Regions from separate parts of the Faecalimicrobium sp. JNUCC 81 genome, predicted to be linked through region 1. Evidence: predicted binding sites of a transcription regulator. Region 1 holds the regulator's gene; the other holds the start of a gene.
The links. The regulator HrcA, encoded in region 1, represses chaperone genes, less so after heat shock. The targets are predictions, from matches to a motif close to TTAGCACTCNNNNNNNNNGAGTGCTAA.
Positions count from the first base shown of each region.

Region 2: the regulator HrcA is predicted to act here: its motif matches at 3,518-3,544, upstream of JNUCC81_RS01185 (co-chaperone GroES).

Region 1 is NZ_CM132203.1:2,881,753-2,890,840, reverse strand. It holds gene lepA (translation elongation factor 4) at 1-562, shown strand, start outside; gene JNUCC81_RS14440 (acyl-CoA thioesterase) at 753-1,175, shown strand; gene JNUCC81_RS14435 (APC family permease) at 1,409-2,728, shown strand; gene hemW (radical SAM family heme chaperone HemW) at 2,941-4,074, shown strand; gene hrcA (heat-inducible transcriptional repressor HrcA) at 4,174-5,193, shown strand; gene grpE (nucleotide exchange factor GrpE) at 5,227-5,820, shown strand; gene dnaK (molecular chaperone DnaK) at 5,937-7,775, shown strand; gene dnaJ (molecular chaperone DnaJ) at 7,926-9,065, shown strand.
Region 2 is NZ_CM132203.1:206,712-215,799, reverse strand. It holds partial or broken gene larC (nickel pincer cofactor biosynthesis protein LarC) at 1-420, opposite strand, end outside; gene larB (nickel pincer cofactor biosynthesis protein LarB) at 492-1,235, opposite strand; gene groL (chaperonin GroEL) at 1,460-3,085, opposite strand; gene JNUCC81_RS01185 (co-chaperone GroES) at 3,107-3,391, opposite strand; gene cls (cardiolipin synthase) at 3,609-5,099, opposite strand; gene JNUCC81_RS01175 (DNA-3-methyladenine glycosylase family protein) at 5,118-5,993, opposite strand; gene JNUCC81_RS01170 (deoxynucleoside kinase) at 6,172-6,828, shown strand; gene JNUCC81_RS01165 (deoxynucleoside kinase) at 6,828-7,481, shown strand; gene JNUCC81_RS01160 (YeiH family protein) at 7,528-8,562, opposite strand; gene JNUCC81_RS01155 (YeiH family protein) at 8,701-9,088, opposite strand, start outside.

The DNA of each region.
Region 1 (9,088 bases):
TAAAGATTATGTAGGTATAGTTATGGAACTTTGTCAGGAAAGACGTGGAAATATGATAAATATGGAGTATATAGATGAAAAGAGAGTTATGCTTCATTATGACCTTCCTCTTAACGAAGTTGTATATGATTTCTTTGACGCTTTAAAATCTAGAACTAGAGGATATGGATCACTAGACTACGAGATAAAAGGATATGTTCCTTCTACTCTTGTTAAACTTGATGTATTAATAAATAAAGAACAAGTAGATGCACTTAGTTTTATAGTACATGAAACTAGAGCTTATCCAAGAGGTAAATCTATGTGTGAAAAATTAAAAAATGAAATACCAAGACATCAATTCCCGATACCAATACAAGCAGCTGTTGGAAATAAGGTAGTGGCTAGAGAAACTATAAGTGCACTTAGAAAAGATGTACTAGCTAAGTGCTACGGTGGAGATATATCTCGTAAGAAGAAACTTCTTGAAAAGCAAAAAGAAGGTAAGAAACGTATGAGACAAGTAGGATCTGTTGAAGTTCCTCAAAAGGCATTCATGTCTGTATTAAAATTAGATGACTAAGAAAATATAAACTCAAAACCAAAGATTTAAATCTTTGGTTTTTTTATTTAAATAATATTAATAGTGAATAAAATAAGGGACATATTATTAAATCAATGTTAAATTTTATTGGAATTTATTGTTAATATAGAGTTTTAGGTATAGTATATAAATAATAGCTTATAGATTTAATATACTAGGAGGGGTTTATATGAAGTATTATGATACACATAGGCTTGTTAAGGGAGAAGATTTAAATCATCATGGAACGTTGTTTGCTGGAAGGATGACAGAATGGTTTGTTGAGAGTTGTTTTATAACAGTCGCAGATGAATATAAGCACCCAGAAAATTTAGTATGTAGAAAAGTTAATGAAATTAATTTTAAACAGCCTATAAGAAAAGGCGATATTATAAATATAAAATCTAAAATAGTTTATACTGGAAAAACAAGCTTAATTGTTTATGGAAAAGTTACTAGAAATAATAATGAGAATATTATAGTAGACGGTTTTTTAACTTTTGTTTGCATTGATGAAAATGGAGTTAAGATGCCTCACAATTTAAAGATAGACGAGCCTTTTACGCAAGAAGATATAGAGCTTTTAAATATAGCCAAAAGTTTTAGAAAATAAAATAATAAAATCTAATTTTAAAAATGACCCTACTCTACGTAGGGTTATTTTTATTATACAGGTGAAAAATTTCTCTTACTATATTAGATGAATTTTAGTCATGTATCGCTTTTTATCTACTAAAAATCACTTTTAATGTGAAAATTTTATAATTAAAAAAATTTTGGTAATACTAAATTCATACATCAAATGAAATAATTTTATATATTTATAAAATTGACAGGAGGAAAACTATGAGCAATAAACTTAAGAAAACACTTGGTTTTTCCGCAGCCATTTCTACAGTTGTGGGTATGGTTATAGGTTCAGGTGTATTTTTTAAACCACAATCAATATATTCTACAACTAATGGAGCACCAGGGTTAGGGATGCTTGTCTGGATTATAGCTGGTATTATAACTATAACGGCAGGACTTACAGCTGCAGAAGTATCAGCTGCAATACCAAAAACTGGTGGAATGATGGTATATATAGAAGAAATATACGGAGCTAAGTTAGGTTTTTTAACAGGTTGGATGCAAACTGTATTATTTTTCCCAGGAACAGCAGCAGCTTTAGCTGTAATATTTGCACAACAAGTTGCAGAACTTATGGGGTATGCATCATCTAACATGGCCATAGTTTTACCTGTAGCTATAGGTGTTATAATTTTATTAGCATTATTAAATACTGTAGGTTCATCTTTAGGAGGTAGTATACAAACAGTTTCAACGGTTTGCAAATTATTGCCACTAATATTAATAATAATATTTGGTTTTGTAAAAGGAAGTGGAAATCCAATTATAAGTCCTATGGTTGGAGAAGGTGTAACTATAAATAAAGCTTTAGGTCAGGTGTTGATAGCCGCATTATTTGCATATGATGGATGGATAAATGTAGGCGCTATAGCTGGAGAGATGAAAAATCCAGGCAGAGATTTACCAACTGCTATAATAGGAGGATTATCTCTTGTAATGGCTGTATATGTAGTTATAAATTTAGCGTATTTATGGGTAGCTCCAGCAAGTGAATTAGCTAAAGTAACAGCACCGGCGACATTAGTAGCGACTAAAATATTTGGATCTATAGGAGGAGATGTAATAACTATAGGTATACTTATATCAGTATTTGGTACACTGAATGGGTATTTACTTACAGGACCTAGAATACCATATACACTAGCTAAAAATAAAACATTTCCATGTAGTGAGATACTATCAAAGGTTAATAGTGGAGGATCTCCATACAACTCAATATGGTTAATAGCTATACTAGCTTGTATATATGCACTATCAGGGCAGTTTAATTTATTAACTGACTTAACTATATTTATAGTTTGGGTATTTTATGTATTAACATTTATAGGAGTTATGAAGCTTAGAAGAGATTATCCGGACTTACCAAGACCGTATAAAGTTCCTCTTTACCCTGTTATACCGTTAATAGCTATAGCAGGTGGTATATTTGTTATACTAAATCAATTAATAACAGCCACAACAATAGCATTAGGAGGTATAATTATAACATTAATAGGACTTCCGATATATTCATATATGAGCAAAAAAAGTAATTAAATTTTTATATTTTATAAAGGCCTTTGCTTAATATTTTAGGTAAAGGCTTTTAAAATTATATAGATATAAGGTTTAAATTATATTGATTTAGGGAATTTAAAATTAAATATAAATAAATTTTAAATTAGATTTATTTAATATAATATGATAGCTTGATATGGTATAAAAAGGTATAATTTAAGTTGTATAAAATTAGGAAAAGAGGAAAATTAATGCTAGGATTATATATACATATTCCATTTTGCGTAAGTAAATGTAATTACTGTGATTTTAATTCATTTAAAATGGATAAAATAGCGAAAGATAAATATTTAAAAGACTTGAAAAAAGAGATGGAACTATATAGTAAAAATTTGAAAGAAGATAATTATATTACAAGTGTTTTCTTAGGAGGAGGGACACCAAGTATATTAAATAGTAATGAACTAAAATATATATTTGAAAATATAAATTTATATTTTAATGTAAAAAAAAATGCAGAAATAACAGTTGAATGTAATCCTGGAACCTTGACTAAAGAGAAGTTAAAAATTATGAAAGAAATTGGTGTAAATCGACTAAGCATTGGATTACAGGCTGTTCAAGATTACCATCTAAAATCTATTGGAAGAATACATACTTATGATGAATTTGAAAAAAACTATAAAGATGCATTAGAAGTTGGATTTAATAATATTAATATAGATTTAATGTATGCACTTCCAAATCAAACTTTTGAAGATTGGAAAGAAAGTTTAGAGAAAATAGTTAGCTTAAATCCATCACATATATCAGCATACTCACTTATATTAGAAGAAGGTACAAAATTATATGAAATGTATGAAAATAATGAATTTAATGTTATAGATGAGGATACAGATATTAATATGTATAACTATACTATAAATTACTTAAAAAGTAATGGATATAACCAATATGAAATATCTAACTATGCAAAAGATAAATGTGAATGTGAACACAATATACTATACTGGAAATGTAATCATTATATAGGACTTGGGCCAGGTGCTTCAGGATATATAAATGATTTTAGATATAAGAATGTTGAATCTTTAAAAGAATATCATGAAAAATTATTTTTAAATGATAAACCAATAGAAAGTAAAGAAAATTTAACTATAGATGATAAAAGTAAAGAAAAAATATTTATGGGGCTTAGGATGAATGAAGGAATAAAGTTCAAAGATTTTAAAGAAGAATTTAATATAAATTTTAAGGCAAAATATAGTAAAAAAATAAAAAAATTAAAAGAAAGAAAACTTATAAATGAGGATATAACTGGGATTAGACTTACTCAGAAAGGAAGAGAAATATCAAATAGTATATTTATAGAATTTATAGATTAATTTAAGGGTGTTGACAAATGAAAAATATAATGATATATAATATATATAATCTTTTTAGCACTCGAATTTAGTGAGTGCTAACAGCGAGGAGGCGAAAAAATGGAACTAAACGAAAGAAAACTAAATATCCTCAAAGCTATAGTTAAAGATTATATAGAAACGGCTGAAGCTGTAGGCTCTAGAACTATATCAAAGAAACATGATCTAGGCGTTAGTGCAGCTACTATAAGAAATGAAATGGCTGATCTTGAAGAACTAGGCTATTTGATTCAGCCACATACATCTGCAGGTAGAGTTCCTTCTGAAAAGGGATATAAATTATATGTAGATTTGCTGATGTCTCAAAATGAGCTTAGAGATGATGAAAAGCTATTAATTGAACAATGTTTAGAAAAAAATGTAAATCATATAAAAGATTTAATTCATGAGACCTCTAAGTTATTATCTCAGCTTACTAATTATACAACAGTAGCTGTGACTAAAAGTTTAGTAAATCAAAGTGTTATAAAGCACATACAATTGGTAGGAATGGGTGACAATAAAATTCTACTAATAGTGGTCACAGACAAAGGTGATATAAAAAATGCAAATCTTTTAACTAACATTAATTTAGATCAATCTAAATTAAACCTAATTTCTGATAATCTTACAAATAAATTATCAGGAAAAAGCATAACAGAGCTAGACAATAGATTAATTGCATTTATAAAATATGAGATAAGTGAGTATTCAGCATTTATAGATGAACTTGTAAATGCACTTAACTTTAATATATCAGAAGAAGACTTATCAGTCTCATTAAATGGAGCTACCAATATATTTAGTTATCCAGAGTTTAACGATATAATAAAAGCGAAATCTTTTTTAAATATGCTTGAGAAAAAAGAAACTATAACTAGCATGGTTAGATCTAAAGGAATACAAAAGGATAATATAAATATAATAATAGGTAGTGACAATGACTGTGAGTTGGCTAAAGATTGCAGTATAGTTACAGCAACATATAATATTGATAAAGATTTAGTAGGTCGTATAAGTTTTATTGGTCCTACAAGAATGGATTATGCAAGAATCTATTCAATAGTCAATTATATGAGCCTATTATTTAATAGAAAGTAAATTTATAATAAAATAACTAAGGGGTGTAATATCTTGGAAGAAAATAACATACAACAAGAAGAGTTAAAAGAAGATAAAGGCACTTTAGAACAAGAATCTCAGACTGAAAAGGTTGAGGACTGTCAAGAAGAGTGTAAGTGTGAAGAATCTAACCAAGGAGATAATATATCTGATATAAACTCTAAGTTAGAAGAAAATAAGCTAAAGGAAGAAATAGAATCACTTAATGATCAACATCAAAGGCTTCAAGCTGAATATGCAAACTATAGAAGAAGAACACAAGAGGAAAAAGAAACTATAGGTTTATTTGCAAATGAAAAAATGATAGGTGATTTAATACCAGTTATAGACAATATGGAAAGAGCATTAGATGCATGTGAAGATAAAGAAGATAACATGTATAAAGGTATAGATTTAGTTTATAAGCAACTTAAAGATACTCTAGTAAAATTTGGAGTAGAAGAAATAGAAGCTGAGAATTCAGATTTTGATCCAAATCTACACCTAGCAGTAATGCAAGAAAGTATAGATGGAGTTGAAGCCAACAAAGTAGTTATGGTTCTTCAAAAAGGATATAGGCTAGGAACAAAGGTACTAAGAGCTAGTATGGTTAAAGTTTCTTGCTAAAATAAGTTTATACAAAACATAAAATAATTAATAATTCTTCATATAAAAAATGAAGTTAAAATACTAAAATAAGAATATAAAAATTAATATATAACCAATTAAGGAGGATATTAATCATGGGAAAAGTGATAGGAATTGACTTAGGAACAACTAACTCTTGTGTTGCAGTACTTGAAGGTGGAGAAGCACAAGTTATAACAAATGCAGAAGGTATGAGAACTACTCCATCAGTAGTGGCATTTACTAAAGATGGTGAAAGAATAGTAGGAGAACCTGCAAAAAGACAAGCAGTTACTAATGCTGACAAAACAATAATATCTATAAAAACTCATATGGGAACAGACTATAAAGTTAATATAGATGGTAAAGATTATACTCCGCAAGAAATATCTGCAATAACTTTACAAAAATTAAAGGCTGATGCTGAAGCTTACTTAGGTCAACCAGTAACAGAAGCGGTTATAACAGTTCCAGCATACTTTACAGATGCTCAAAGACAAGCAACTAAAGATGCAGGTAGAATAGCAGGTCTTGATGTTAAGAGAATAATAAACGAACCAACTGCAGCAGCTCTTGCTTACGGTATGGATAAGTTAGATCAAGAAAAGAAAATATTAGTGTTTGACTTAGGTGGAGGAACATTTGATGTTTCGATACTTGAAATAGGAGATGGAACATTCGAAGTTTTAGCTACTGCTGGTAACAACAGATTAGGTGGAGACGACTTTGATCAAATAATAATAGATTATTTAGCTGAAGAATTTAAAAAGGCTGAAGGTGTAGACTTAAGAAATGATAAAATGGCTCTTCAAAGATTAAAAGAAGCTGCTGAAAAAGCTAAAAAAGAATTATCATCTACAATGTCTACAAATATAAACTTACCATTTATAACAGCTACAGCTGAAGGTCCAAAGCATATGAATTTAGACTTATCAAGAGCTAAGTTTGATGAATTAACTTCTAATTTAGTAGAAAAGACTATGGAACCAACAAGAAGAGCATTACAAGATGCAGGATTATCTACATCTGATATAGATGATGTATTATTAGTTGGAGGATCAACTAGAATACCAGCTGTTCAAGAAGCAGTTAAGAAGTTTATAGGAAAAGAAGCTCATAAAGGAATAAACCCAGATGAATGTGTTGCTGCAGGTGCTGCTATACAAGCTGGTGTTTTAACTGGAGAAGTTAATGATTTATTACTTCTTGATGTTACTCCTCTATCTTTAGGAATAGAAACTATGGGTAACGTAATGACTAAGATAATAGAAAGAAATACAACAATACCAACTAAGAAGTCTCAAGTATTCTCAACTGCTGCAGATAACCAAACTGCTGTTGATATACATGTACTTCAAGGTGAGAGAAGTATGTCTTATGATAATAGTACTTTAGGTAGATTCCAATTAACAGATATACCACCAGCACCAAGAGGAATACCTCAAATAGAAGTTACTTTCGATATAGATGCTAATGGTATAGTTCATGTTACTGCTAAAGATCTAGGAACAGGAAAAGAGCAAAAGGTAACTATAACTTCAGGAACTAATTTATCTGAAGAAGAAATAGAGAAAAAAGTAAAAGAAGCTGAAATGAATGCTGAAGCTGATAAGCAAAAGAAAGATAAAATAGAAGCATTAAATCAAGCTGATTCTACAATATATCAAACAGAAAAAACATTAAATGAATTAGGTGACAAAGTAAGTGCTGACGATAAGTCTGCAATAGAAACTGCCATAGCTGATTTAAAAGCTGTTAAAGAAAAAGAAGATGCAACAGCTGAAGATATCAAGAAAGCTATGGATGAAGTAATGAATAAATTCCATAAAGTTTCTGAACAAATGTATCAACAAGCTGGGGCTGAACAACAAGCTCCAGGACAAGAGCAAGCAGGATCAGCACAAGATGATAATGTAGTAGATGCTGACTTTACAGAAGTAAATGATGAAAAATAATTTACACAAATAGAAGTATTTGTATATAATAATATATATTAAAAGAAAAGAGTATCTTTTCTAAAGCAATAATTGCTTAAATAGAGATAATAGCTTGTAGTTTGATATTCTACAAGCTATTGTTTTGTAAAATGAAGGTGGTGGCAAAATTTGAGTACTAAAAGAGATTATTATGAAGTCCTTGGCGTTGATAAAAATGCAGACGCACAAGCGCTTAAAAAAGCATATAGAAAAATGGCGATGAAATATCATCCAGATAGAAATCCTGATAATAAAGAAGCTGAAGAAAAATTCAAAGAAGTAAATGAAGCATATGAAGTTTTATCAGACGATACTAAAAGAAGAACTTATGATCAATTTGGCCATGAAGGTGTAAATGGTCAAGGTGGATTTGGCCAAGGTGGATTTAGTGGTCAAGGATTTGGCGGGTTTGAAGATATATTCGGAGACATGTTTGGTGATATATTCGGCGGAGGAAGGGCTAGAAGAAGAGGTCCAGAACGCGGAGCTGATATTAGACAAGACGTAAATATAACTTTTGAAGAAGCTGCATTTGGTAAAAAAATGTCTATAAAAATAAATAGAAGTGAAGAGTGTAGTGAATGTAGCGGAAGTGGAGCTAAACCTGGAACATCAAAGAAAACTTGCCCTACTTGTAATGGAGCAGGTGAAGTTAGAACAGTACAAAGAACTCCATTTGGAAATATAGCAAGTTCTAGAACTTGTAGTGCGTGTAATGGAGAAGGCGAAGTAGTTGAATCTCCATGTAGTAAATGTAATGGACAGGGAAGTACTAGAAAAGTTAAGACTATAGAAGTTGATATACCAGCAGGTATAGATGATGGTCAAATGATAAAACTTTCAGGTCAAGGTGAACTTGGAAGTAAAGGTGGACCAAGAGGAGACCTTTATATAGTAGTAAATGTTAAATCTCATCCATTATTCACTAGAGAAGGAAATGATATCTACTTCGATATGCCAATTACATTTGTTCAGGCAGCATTAGGAGATGAGATAGAAGTTCCTACATTAGATGGAAAAGTTAAATATACAGTACCAGAAGGAACTCAAACTGGAACGGTATTTAGATTAAGAGAAAAAGGTATACCAAGACTAAGAGGAAACTCTAGAGGAGATCAATATATAAAAGTAGTTGTTGATACACCAAGGAAATTAAATGAAAAACAAAAAGATATATTAAGAGAATTTGCTAAAGAGTGTGGAGAAGAAGTTCATGAGAAGAAAAGAACTTTTGGGCAAAAAATCGAAGATATGTTTAGAAAAAAGTAAAAAGAAGTTCTAGGATATTTTCC
Region 2 (9,088 bases), 1.2 Mb from region 1:
TCCTGAACCTACTGGAACAGAAGTTGAGCATATTTTATCTATACATAATAAATCTATTAATATAGAGGCTCCTACTATATCTATAATTGAATCTATTGCTCCAACCTCATGAAAATGTATCTTATCTATAGTAGTTCCATGAACCTTGGCCTCAGCTTCTCCTATTATCATAAATATTTTCTTTGCCATACTCTTTACGTTCTCATTTAAGGTACTTTCATCTATAATTTCAAATATATCTACTAAGTGTCTATGTACATTGGTTTCCTGTGTTATAACTTCTACATTAGTTCCTACTATTCCACTTTCATTTTTAGAAGTTATCTTTAACTCACATTCATTGTATATACTAAGTTTTTTTAATTCCTCTAAAAATACATCTGTTGGAACTCCTAAATTCAATAAACTTGCTAGTGTCATATCCCCTGATATTCCATTTACTATATCAAAATAAAGTATTCTTTCTTTCATTTTTTTCTCCTTGAACTCAACTATTTTAATTTATTTATCATAGATGCCAAGTACCCAGCACCGAAACCATTATCTATATTAACTACTGAAATTCCTGATGCACAGCTATTTAGCATAGTAAGAAGAGCTGACAATCCTCCAAAATTAGCTCCGTAACCTACAGATGTAGGAACAGCTATAACAGGAACATCAATAAGTCCTCCGACTACACTTGGTAAGGCCCCTTCCATACCTGCAACAGCTATAACCACTCTTGCTTCATCTAATATATGTTTTTTATTAAGAAGTCTATGTATGCCCGCTACCCCAACATCATAAACCCTTTCTACTTCATTTCCTAAAAATTCAGCTGTATAATAAGCTTCATCAGAAACTGGTATATCAGATGTTCCACCACTTACTATTACAATTTTACCTTTTCCTTTATGTAAAATTTCATGGTTTTGTATTTTTAATATTTTTGACAATTCTTCATACTCTGCATTTTTATAAATTACTCTTATTTTTTCAAATGTTTCTTTTCTACATCTAGTCCCAAGTATATTAAATCCTTTTTCATTCATTTTCTCTATTATACCTAGTATATGGTCATCACTTTTTCCTTCGCAATATATAACTTCTGGGTATCCATTTCTTATTTCCCTGTGATGGTCTATATTTGCATATCCTAAATCTTCATATGGTAAGTTTTTAAGCTTCCCTAAAGCTTCATCTATATTTATTTGGTTATTTTTTACATCCTGAAGTAACTCTCTTAAATCCATATTTTTACCTCTTTATAATTGACTTTAAAATAATTTTACCACATTTTAGTATTAGTAGTTGTTATTAATAGATATCTTTTATAATACCATCTACTAATTTGGATCAACATACACAGTCGCTTGAGCAATGTATTGAGAACTACTTGAACAAAATGGGCAAATCGAATTTTTGTATTATAAAAGGAGTAACAATAGTTACTCCTTCTAATATATGCATTGTTAAATTACATCATTCCCGGCATACCGCCACCCATTCCTGGAATAGGTTCATCTTTTGATGGAAGATCAGCAACAGCAGCTTCTGTAGTTAAGAATACTCCTGCTATCGATGCAGCATTTTGTAGAGCTGTTCTAGTAACCTTAGTAGGGTCAACTATCCCAGCTTCTATCATATTTACATATTTTTCATTTAAAGCGTCAAATCCTATTTCAGGATCTTCACTCATAACGTTTTGTATTATTACAGCTCCTTCAAGACCTGCATTTTTAGCTATTTGTCTTAATGGTTCTTCTAAAGATTTTCTTATTATTCTAGCTCCAATTTTAACTTCACCATCAAGTTCTTCAACTAGTTTATCTAATGCTGGTATAACACTTACATACGCAGTACCTCCACCAGCTACCATTCCTTCTTCAACACCTGCTCTTGTAGCATTAAGTGCGTCTTCTATTCTTAATTTCTTTTCTTTCATTTCAACTTCTGTAGCAGCTCCAACTTTTACAACAGCTACTCCACCAGCAAGTTTAGCTAATCTTTCCATTAACTTTTCTTTATCAAATTCTGAAGTAGTTTGTTCTACTTGGTTCTTTATTTGGTTTACTCTATTTTGTATAGCAGTTTTATCACCATATCCATCAACTATAGTAGTAGATTCTTTTGCTACTTTAACAGAAGATGCTCTCCCTAGCATAGTTACATCAGCTTCTTTTAATTCATATCCTAATTCTTCAGATATTACTTTACCACCTGTAAGTGTAGCTATATCTTCTAGCATAGCTTTTCTTCTATCTCCAAATCCTGGAGCTTTAACAGCTACAACTTCAAATGTTCCTCTTAATTTATTAACTACTAATGTAGATAATGCTTCTCCATCTACATCTTCAGCTATTATTAATAATTTTTTACCTTGTTGAACTATTTGTTCTAGAACTGGTAATATTTCTTGTATGTTAGATATTTTTTTATCTGTTATTAATATATATGGGTCATTTAAAACAGCTTCCATTTTATCAACATCTGTTACCATGTATGCAGAAACAAATCCTCTATCAAATTGCATACCTTCAACTGTTTCTAATTCAGTGTGCATAGTTTTTGATTCTTCAACTGTTATAACTCCATCTCTTCCTACTACTTCCATAGCCTCTGCTATTAACTTACCTACTTCTTCATCTCCAGCAGATATAGAAGCTATTTGAGATATAGACTCTTTAGTTTCTATAGTTCTTGATTGAGATTTTAATTCAGCAACAGCAACATCAACTGCTTTTTGCATTCCTTTTCTTATAAGTACTGGATTAGCACCCGCTGTTACATTTTTTAGCCCTTCTCTTATTATAGCTTGAGCAAGTACTGTAGCAGTTGTAGTACCATCCCCTGCAACATCATTAGTCTTAGTGGCAACTTCCTTAACTAATTGTGCTCCCATATTTTCAAATCTATCTTCTAATTCTATTTCTTTAGCTATTGTAACACCATCATTAGTTATTAGAGGTGCACCAAATTTTTTATCTAATATTACATTTCTTCCTTTAGGTCCTAATGTAACTTTTACTGTATCTGCTAATTTATTTACACCAGCTTCTAAAGCTTTTCTTGAATCTTGAGCAAATTTAATTTCTTTAGCCATTTTTAACCCCTCCTAATAAAATTATTCTATTACAGCCAATATATCACTTTGTCTTAATATTGTGTATTCTTTACCTTCTATTTTAACTTCTGTACCTGCATATTTTGTAAATATTACCTTATCATTTACTTTTAATTCCATAACTATTTCTTTTCCATCAACAATACCACCTGGTCCAACTTCTACAACTTCAGCCATTTGAGGTTGTTCCTTAGCCGCACCTGGTAAAACTATTCCACTTGCAGTTTTCTCCTCTGCTTCTATTTTTTTTATAACTACTCTATCAGCTAATGGTCTTATTTTCATAATCTCTACCTCCTAGTGATTTATTTGTATTATTAAAGGAATTTTAAATTCCATGTTATCATTTTTAAATATTTATAGTCAAAAATAAATACTATAATAATTTGAGCAACGCGTTTGCGAGCTTTTTTATCACTCTAAACAATAGAGTGCTAACAATTATTATAGTATATTAATTGCTAATAAGTTTCAACTATTTTTTATAACACATAGAAATTTTTTATAATATTGGCGAAAATAACCTAGATATTGACTCTTTAGCCTTTATAATTATATTTCTATTCTCAAAATCACTTTCATCTAATTCTTCACTATTTTTCATATCTTCAAAGAAATCTTTAGTCATTATTTCTATAACATCTTTATCATATATAAATGCGTTTATTTCAAAATTAAGCATAAAACTTCTTAAATCCATGTTAGCAGATCCAGTAGAGGATATCTTATCATCTATTATTACTATCTTAGAGTGTATAAATCCTTTAGTATATAAATAAACTTTTCCTCCAGATTTTAATATATCTGCAAAGTATGAGTATGATGCACTATTCACCATTTTATGGTCAGCTATTTTAGGGAATATAATTCTTACATCTACACCACTAAGTGCAGCACTTTTAAGAGCTCTTAATATACTCTCATCTGGAATAAAGTACGGAGTTTCTATATATATACTCTTTTTAGCTTGGCATATTGCAGAAAAATATGCATAATGTATAGCTTCCCAATCACTATCTGGACCGCTTGCTACCACTTGAACCATACTGTCACCACAATAGCTCATTTTCGGGAAGTATTTTTTTATTAATATAATTTCTTTAGTAGTATAGTACCAATCTATTAAAAATGTCATTTGAAGTAAATATACTGATGTTCCTTCTATTCTTATATGGGTATCTCTCCAATATCCAAATTTCTTATTTTTACCCACATACTCATCACCAATATTAATACCACCTGTATATCCTACTTTTCCATCTATAACTACTATTTTTCTATGATTTCTATAATTTAACTTACTTCCTATTATAGGAAACTTAGCTGGTAAAAATGGCATTATATCAATTCCATGCTTTTTCATTTCATTGAAAAATTTTCTATGGAACCAAAATCTCCAACAGCCAACATCATCATATAGAATTCTTATTTTTACCCCTTCTTTAGCTTTCTCTATTAATAAATCTCTTATTTTTCTACCTATTTCACTATCTTTTATTATAAAGTACTCTAAATGTATATGATCTTTAGCTGATTTAATATCTTTTATAAGATTTTCAAATTTTTGATTCCCATCTATATAAACATCTATATTATTATTAGTTGTAAATGGAAACATGCCTGTATTTAATAGTAAACTTATTACTCTCTTTTTTGAATAATCCGCTAGTTCATCGTCTGCTAAACTTCTTTCTTTTATTGAGTCTTGTTCTAATTTTACTAATTCTTGTATTTCTTCTAGATTTTCAAATAATTTTTCTTCTTTTATGTCATTTGCTAACTTTTGAGTTTTAAATATTTTTATTTTTCTTATATTTCTACCAAATACTGCATATATTAATAACCCTACTCCTGGAAGTAGTAAAAATATTAATAACCATGTTACAGTTCTAGCAGGGTCTCTATTCTCAAGTATAATAACCATTGAAATTGCTGCACTAGCTAAATATGATATAATCAAATAACCTAAAAATAAAATACCTACAACACTCATGTTTCATCCCTCTTCTAGTTATCTTCCTATTCCAAGCTCTCTTGCATAATAGAATAAATATTGTTGGGCATATCCAGATAGATCTTTAAATTTATCAATTGCGTACTTTCTTATTTTAGGCAAACTCATATCCTCTTCTACATAGAATTCTTGCATAACCCTCTTAACCCAAACGTCAACAGGGAAAGTATCTATTTTAGTCATACCAAATAATGCTATACAATCTGCTACCTTCGGACCTACTCCGTTAAACTTAGTTAATTCTTTTATACATTCGTCTGTGCTTAAGCTTGAATATTTCGATACATTCTCATTATTTTCTACCACTCTTTCAGTAGTGCTTTTTATATACTTATCTCTAAATCCAGTTTGACACGCTCTTATTTCTTCTTGTGTTGCTTTATTTAGCTCTTCTGGTGTTGGAAATGCATAATAATCTTTACCATTATAGTTCCCTATGTATTTTCCAAAATTCCTAGATAAATTTTCTATAGCTTTTTGTATCATAGGAATTCTATTATTAGAAGAAATAATAAATGAAATAAGCATTTCCCATCCATCTTGTCTAAGTATTCTTATTCCCCATCCAAAATCGCAAGCTTTATCTAAGTATTCATCCATATTTTTTAAAGTATTTTTTATATCTGTGTAATTTGTTCCTAAATCAAAGTAATTATACCAAATGTTATTGAAATCCTCTAAATTAGTGTTATTTAAATAAATTTCATCATTTTCTCTTAATACATTTATAACTTTTCCTTTAGCAACACCTGTATAAGATCCATTATCTTCTTTGTGCCATCTAAAGCATTGCCCACATTCAAATATATGCTTTGGATCAAAATCTGCTACTCCCTCTAATATTACTGAATTATCTTTTTCATAAACATTCATTTTTTTTACTCCTTTATATCTATGTAATAATTGTTAATACTATTAATTTACCCTATTTTCGTGTAAATTAAATAAACTATTTTTGTATATACAAATATAATTTTAAAAGTCTAGAGTAGAATTTAAAATATTTTTTTGATAAAATACATAAGACATTATTTTTAGAGGGTGATTTTAAATGAACAGTAGAGGTATATTTATTGCAATAGAAGGTCCTATAGGCGTAGGTAAAACTACACTTGCAACTATACTTAATGACCATTTTGGCTATACTCTTTTAAGAGAAATAGTTGAAGAAAATCCTTTTTTATCGAAATTTTATACGGATATTAAAGAATATGCTTTACAAACAGAAGCATTTTTTCTATTTAATAGATTAAAACAATTAAGTGATATAGAAAAAGATGTATTAAGCAATTCTCAAGGCGTGGTTAGTGATTACCATATTATAAAAAATCTTATATTTGCAGGAATAACTCTTGATAAGATGGAGTTTCATAGATATAAGCAGATGTATAATATTTTCGTTAACGATTTACCTCAGCCAGATATAATAATATATTTAAATTCAGATACAGATGTTTTAATGAAAAGAATAGCTATGAGAGATAGAAGTTTCGAAAGACAAATGGCTAGAGATTATATAAATGAACTAAGATTAGAGTATAAATATTATTTCGATCCATTATCTATAAAACATAACTTTATGGGTAAAGAGCCTCTTATAATAGAAGTCGATAACTCAGATTTAGATTTCTTAAACAATGATAAGGACAGGCAATCTATAATAAATAAAGTAGAAGAAGCAATAAAGACCTTAGGAGGACAAGCGTAATGTTTAAATTAGTAAACCAGTGCAATAAGCCTTTAAACAGAGACTTATTTATAACAGTAGCCGGAAATGTTGGAGCGGGAAAGTCAACTTTGACAAAATTAGTTGGTGAAAGATTAGGATTTGAAACTCACTACGAAAAAGTTGATGGAAATCCATACTTAGAAGATTTTTATTTAGATCAAGAAAAATGGGGATTCCACTTACAATTATACTTCCTTGCTCAAAGATTTAAGCAACAAAAGGAAATAGATACTAACGGGTTAAATAATATACAAGACAGAAGTATATATGAAGATGTAGAAATATTTGCTAGAAACTTATTTGATAACGGAAAAATGAGCAAAAGAGATTATATAACTTACAGAGATTTATTCAATGATATGGTGCCTTATTTAAGAAGACCGGACTTAATGATATACTTAAATGGTTCTATAGATACTATAGTTAATAGAATAAGCCTTAGAGGACGTGAAATGGAGAAATCTGTTGATATAGATTATTGGAAAAATCTTCACAATAGATACGAAAGATGGATAGGAGAGTATGATCAATCTCCAGTTTTATATGTAAATATAAATGAAGTTGATCTAATAAAAAATCCAGAACATCTTGATTTATTATGCGATGAAATAAAGAAAGTATTAGGAATGTAGTTTACTACACTCCTAATACTTTTTTTAATTTAAGCCAATCTAAATTTTATAAAAATATATTTATTAAAACCATAACGGATACAACTTGAAGCGTACCTACAAATAAACCATATAATGATACTGCCCTACCTTGCTGTATTAAGTCTTTTATATTTATCTTAAGACCTATCGCAGCTAATGCTATTATTTCGAAGTTATGACTTATCTTTTTAAATATATCTGAAACTTCTGGAGTTATAATATTTAAAGAAAATAAAGCACATGTTATAAAAAATCCTATTACATACCATGGTATTTTTATCTTTCCTTTTTTTGTATCAGCTATTTCTTCTGCAACTATTTCAGTATTAGTCTTATGTTTTAAGTGACCAAATATAAATACTACCACAACTAGCATTATAACCCTTACTATCTTAAATATTGTTGCTAAATCTTTTACACCTTCATTTACCATAGCGCCACTTGCTACTACTTGTCCTACTGATTGTAGTGTTCCACCTATCATAGCTGATGTTTGTATAGTTTCATGATTATATAAATATCCTGAAATCAATGGTAATAAAAACATTAAGAATATTCCCGTTACATTTACTACAGTTATAGATATTCCTTTATCTTTATCATTTGCATCAATTACAGGTGCAGTTGCAGCTATTGCAGATGAACCACATACTGCATTTCCACTTGCCATAAGAAACCTAAAGTTTTGGTCAAACCCCAGTTTTTTACCTATATATAACGCCCCAACTATCGTTATTGTCATTTGTATTATAACAAATAGTATTCCATTTAATCCAAGTTCCATCAACTTAGATACGCTTAAGGTTCCCCCAAGTAAAACTATTGAGTATGATAACAAATTACTTTCAGAGAATTTATATCCACTTTGAAATACTTTTTGTCCTAAAAATAAATTTCCTACTACAATACCTAAAAATATAGATATAGTTGCTGCACCAATTTTAGGTATTATATTTGAAAGTTGTATACTTATTAATGCTACTAATAAGGATACTATAAATCCTGGTAGTATTTCTTTCATCTTGTTCATTATTTTACTTTCTTTTGTCATAAATAACATTGCCCTTCCTTTTGTGTAATAATTTCCCTTTATAGTATACATTCATTTTTATTATAAGTAAAATTAATTATAAATCTATAATCAATAAAATTAATTTATAGTTGTCTAAATAAAAAAAGAATATCTATATAGATATTCTTATAATAATATTCCTATTAAAGTTATAACTGTTATTACTTGTAGTATACCAACAAATAATCCGTATAGCGATACAGCTTTTCCCTGTTTTATTAAATCTTTTATGTTGACTCTTAATCCTATTGCTGCTAATGCTATTATTTCAAATTTATTACTTAATGATTTGCAGATTTCTGATACTTGTGGAGATATTATATTAGTAGAAAATAAAGCACAAGTTACAAAGAAACCTATTACATACCAAGGCACTTTTATTTTTCCTTTTTTAGTATCTTCTATTTCTTCTTCTAATATATCATGATTAGTTTTATTCTTTAAATGACCAAATAAGAATACTACTCCAACTAATAATATAACTCTTACTATTTTAAATATTGTAGATAAATCT